Regions from separate parts of the Dyella japonica A8 genome, predicted to be linked through region 1. Evidence: predicted binding sites of a transcription regulator. Region 1 holds the regulator's gene; the other holds the start of a gene.
The links. The regulator sigma-54, encoded in region 1, starts transcription at its own class of promoters, with help from an activator protein. The targets are predictions, from matches to a motif close to TGGCACGNGCNTTGC.
Positions count from the first base shown of each region.

Region 2: the regulator sigma-54 is predicted to act here: its motif matches at 1,080-1,094, upstream of glnA (type I glutamate--ammonia ligase).

Region 1 is NZ_CP008884.1:1,815,911-1,818,113, reverse strand. It holds gene lptB (LPS export ABC transporter ATP-binding protein) at 1-419, shown strand, start outside; gene HY57_RS07430 (RNA polymerase factor sigma-54) at 545-2,026, shown strand.
Region 2 is NZ_CP008884.1:721,474-723,676, reverse strand. It holds gene HY57_RS02945 (undecaprenyl-diphosphate phosphatase) at 17-814, opposite strand; gene glnA (type I glutamate--ammonia ligase) at 1,141-2,203, shown strand, end outside.

The sequences.
Region 1 (2,203 bases):
TGGAGCTGCGCGAAGGCTGGGACGAGAAGCGGCGCACCAACGAGCTGGAAAGCCTGCTGGACGAACTGAAGATTTCGCACATCGCCGACCAGAAGGGCATCAGCCTTTCCGGTGGCGAACGCCGCCGCGTGGAAATCGCCCGCGCACTGGCCGCACACCCGCGCTACATGCTGCTGGACGAACCGTTCGCGGGCGTCGACCCCATTTCGGTGGGCGAAATCCAGCGCATCGTCCGTCACCTCAAGGAGCGTGGCATCGGCGTGCTCATCACCGACCACAACGTGCGCGAGACGCTGGGCATCTGTGACCGCGCGTACATCCTCAACGACGGCGAGGTGCTTTCGCGTGGCACGCCGGCGCACATCCTGGCCGACGAAAAGGTCCGCGAGGTGTACCTGGGCCGTGAATTCCGCCTGTAACCCGGGCCGACCGGCCTAACTCGCAGGGATTAAACCTGAGGTAGTACGCGAATCGGCCTTCGACCTATGGCCGACCCCGGGGCCAGGAGTTAGGATGATCTTCACATTCATCCCGACCGCCTGGCATGAAACCCGGACTGCAGTTTCGCCTCAATCAGCAGCTCACGCTGACTCCACAGTTGCAGCAGGCGATTCGCCTCCTGCAGCTGTCGCAGCTTGAGCTTGAAGCGGAACTCCGTCAGATCGCCGAAAGCAATCCCCTGCTCGAGTTTTCCGACGACAACCCGGAAAACCTCGACGGCGACGAACGCGAGCCGATGGAGTCCATTCCCGTCGCCAGTTCGTCCAGCTCGACCAGCAGCAGCGATACCGTCGACGACGCCGAAGCCCCCGAATGGGGTGACGCCGACTCCGACGGCGGCAGCGACGATCCGGTCGACTTCTCCAACGGCAGCGGCGCCTCCTCGCGCAGCGGCAATGGCAACGCCGACGACGACGGTTTCGAACCGCAGAACGCCGCGCCGGAGACCTTGCAGGAACACCTGCTCTGGCAGCTCAACCTCACGCACATGAGCGTGCGCGACCGCACCATCGCCGCAGTGCTGATCGACGCGCTCAATCCCGATGGCTATCTCACCGAGAGCATGGAGTCGCTCATCGCCGCCCTGCCCGCCGATATCCGGGCGACGCAGGAGGAAGTGGAGTACGTGCGGCACATGCTGCAACGGTTCGATCCCACCGGCGTGGCCAGCGTGGATCTGCGCGATTGCCTTCGCGTGCAGCTCGAACAGTTCGCAGTGGACACGCCACAGCGCGAACTCGCCTTGCGCATCGTGGACGCGGAACTGGAACTGCTGGCGCGCAACGACATCGCGCGACTGGCCCGCAAGCTGCGCGCGAACGAAGACGACACCGCCGCCGCCGCCGTATTGATCCGAAGCCTCGACCCGCGCCCCGGCGCGGCGCTCGACGTCACGCCGGTGGAATACGTCGCCCCTGACGTCTATGCGCGCAAGGACGGCGGGCGCTGGCGCGTCAGCCTCAACCCGGACTGCCAACCGCGACTCGGGCTCAACCAGCACTACTGCGGGCTCATCGCCCAGGCACGCGGCACCGATGCGAGCTGGATGCGCGGCCAGCTGCAGGAAGCGCGCTGGCTCATCAAGAGCCTGGAATCGCGCGCGGAAACGCTGCTCAAGGTGGCCGAAGCCATCGTGCGCCGGCAAAGCGCCTTCCTCGACTACGGCCCCGAAGCCATGCACCCCCTGGTGCTGCGCGAAGTCGCCGAGGAAGTGGGCATGCACGAATCAACGATTTCACGTGTAACTACCCGCAAGTACATCCATACGCCGCGGGGCACGTTCGAGCTCAAGCACTTCTTCTCCAGCGGCGTGTCCACCGAAGACGGTGGCAGCGCCTCGGCCACCGCCATCCAGGCCATGCTGCGCAAGCTGGTCGATGCCGAGGACCCGCGCAAGCCGCTGTCCGACCAGGCCATCGCGGAGGAACTGCACCGCAAGGGCATTCAGGTTGCCCGACGCACCGTCGCCAAATACCGCGAAGCCATGCGTATTCCCAGCTCCAGCGAGCGCCAGCGCGCTGGCTGAACGCGCCTGCCCATTCACTGTGGCAAAGCGTCTCGGGAACTTGGCGGCAAAAAAGGCGTCCCCATACTCATGAGTGAGACGATCGGAAGGAAGCTGTCATGTCGAGCGCGTGAAGGTCTTTCTAACGCGAAGAAAACCTCATAGGCGCATAGTGACTTTCCCTGCTTGGCGAGGAGG
Region 2 (2,203 bases), 1.1 Mb from region 1:
ATGGAGCGTCGTGCCGTTACATCCCCGCCGGAATCAACAACAACAGCGCCAAGCCCAGCACGATGCGATAGATCGCAAACGGCGTGAAGCGATGGCTGCGGATGTAACCAAGCAGCCACTTCACCGCCACGAAGGCCACGATCGCCGACACCACGAAGCCGACGCCGAAGGCTGACCAGTCCTCATGCTGCACGCCGCCTTCCTTGAACACCTTCAGCAGTTCATAGCCCGTCGCCGCATACATGGTGGGAATGCCCACCAGGAAGGCGAACTCGGTCGCCGCGGCGCGGTTGCTGGTGCCGGCGAGCATGGCGGTGAAGATGGTGGCCGCCGAGCGCGAGGTGCCGGGGAAGATGCCCGCCACCATCTGCGCGATGCCGACCAGGATGGCCACGCGCCACGTCACCTGTGTGCGGTCCGGCTGGCGGGCGGCCAGGCGTTCGGCCGCGATCATCCAGATGCCGCCGATCACCAATGCCCATGCCACCGGCGTCACGGCCTCGGGCAGTTTGAAACCGAGCTTCACCGCGATGAAGCCGAGCACGGCGGTGATCATGAACGCCACGAACAGCTTGGCGAGATAGTCGCGGTTGGCTGGGTCGCGCCACTTCGTGAACAGCTGCCAGATGCGGCTCCAGTAGATGAAGGTGACCGCGAGGATCGCGCCCGCCTGGATGCCCACGTTGAAGAGGTCCGAACGCTCGCCCAGGCCGAACTTCTCGGCGATCAGCAGGTGGCCCGTGCTGGAAATGGGGAGGAATTCGGTGATGCCCTCGATGATGCCGAGCAGGATGACGTTGATGAGATCGCTCACGGAAACTCCGACGAATGGGGCCTTACCGGTTCCATACCGGTGCAAAGCGGCATAGCTTAAGGGACCGGGATGGCGTTTTCGGGGCGGGATGGACCAGATGCATCTTGTCTTTTGCGATCCGTCGTTCCGCTTTCGCCGGGATGATGCCTGTTCAGGCTTATTTGCACCTTAGTGGTGCACCATGGTGTTTCATTTCAGTGCAACACAGCCGTATCAGTATGTCCCTTGCAACCGTAACTTATTGAAACAGCAGGATCAAACCGCTTGGCACGCGCCTTGCTCAGACGCCTGTCGTTTTCCCACCTTTTTGCCCGCCGAGGTTGTCCATGTCGTCCGCCGTCCAGAAAGTGCTCGATCAGATCCAGGAACATGAAGTCGAATTCGTTGACTTCCGTTTTGCCGACATGCTCGGCAAGCACCACCACGTCACGTTCCCGGCCCACGCCATCGACGAGGGCACGTTCGAGGACGGCAAGATGTTCGACGGCTCGTCGATCGCCGGCTGGAAGGGCATCAACGAGTCCGACATGGTCCTGATGCCGGACCCGGACACGGCCTACATCGACCCGTTCAGCGCGCACACGCAGATGGTCATCCACTGCGACGTGCTCGAGCCGTCGACCATGCAGGCCTACGGCCGCGACCCGCGCTCCATCGCCAAGCGCGGCGAGGCGTTCCTGAAGTCCACCGGCATTGCCGATACCGCTTTCTTCGGTCCGGAGCCGGAATTCTTCATTTTCGACTCGGTCCGCTGGCAGAACGACATGGGCCGCGTGTTCTATGAAATCGGCTCCGAAGAAGCCGCATGGAGCTCGCGCTACAAGTACGACGACAACAACACCGGCCACCGTCCGGGCGTGAAGGGCGGCTACTTCCCGGTCAGCCCGGTCGACTCGCTGGGCGACCTGCGCGCCGACATGTGCAAGGTCCTGGAGTCGCTGGGCCAGGTGGTGGAAGTGCACCACCACGAAGTGGCCAATGCCGGCCAGTGCGAGATCGGCGTGAAGTTCAACACGCTGGTGAAGAAGGCCGACGAACTGATGACCATGAAGTACGTCATCAAGAACGTCGCCCACCAGAACGGCAAGACCGTCACCTTCATGCCCAAGCCCATCGTTGGCGACAACGGCAGCGGCATGCACGTGCACCAGTCGCTGGCGAAGGACGGCAACAACCTGTTCGCGGGCGACCTGTACGGCGGCCTGTCGCAGACGGCGCTGTGGTACATCGGCGGCATCTTCAAGCACGCCAAGGCCATCAACGCGTTCGCCAACTCCACCACCAACAGCTACAAGCGCCTGGTGCCGGGCTTTGAAGCCCCGGTGATGCTGGCCTACTCGGCCCGCAACCGTTCGGCCAGCTGCCGCATTCCGTACGTGTCGAGCCCGA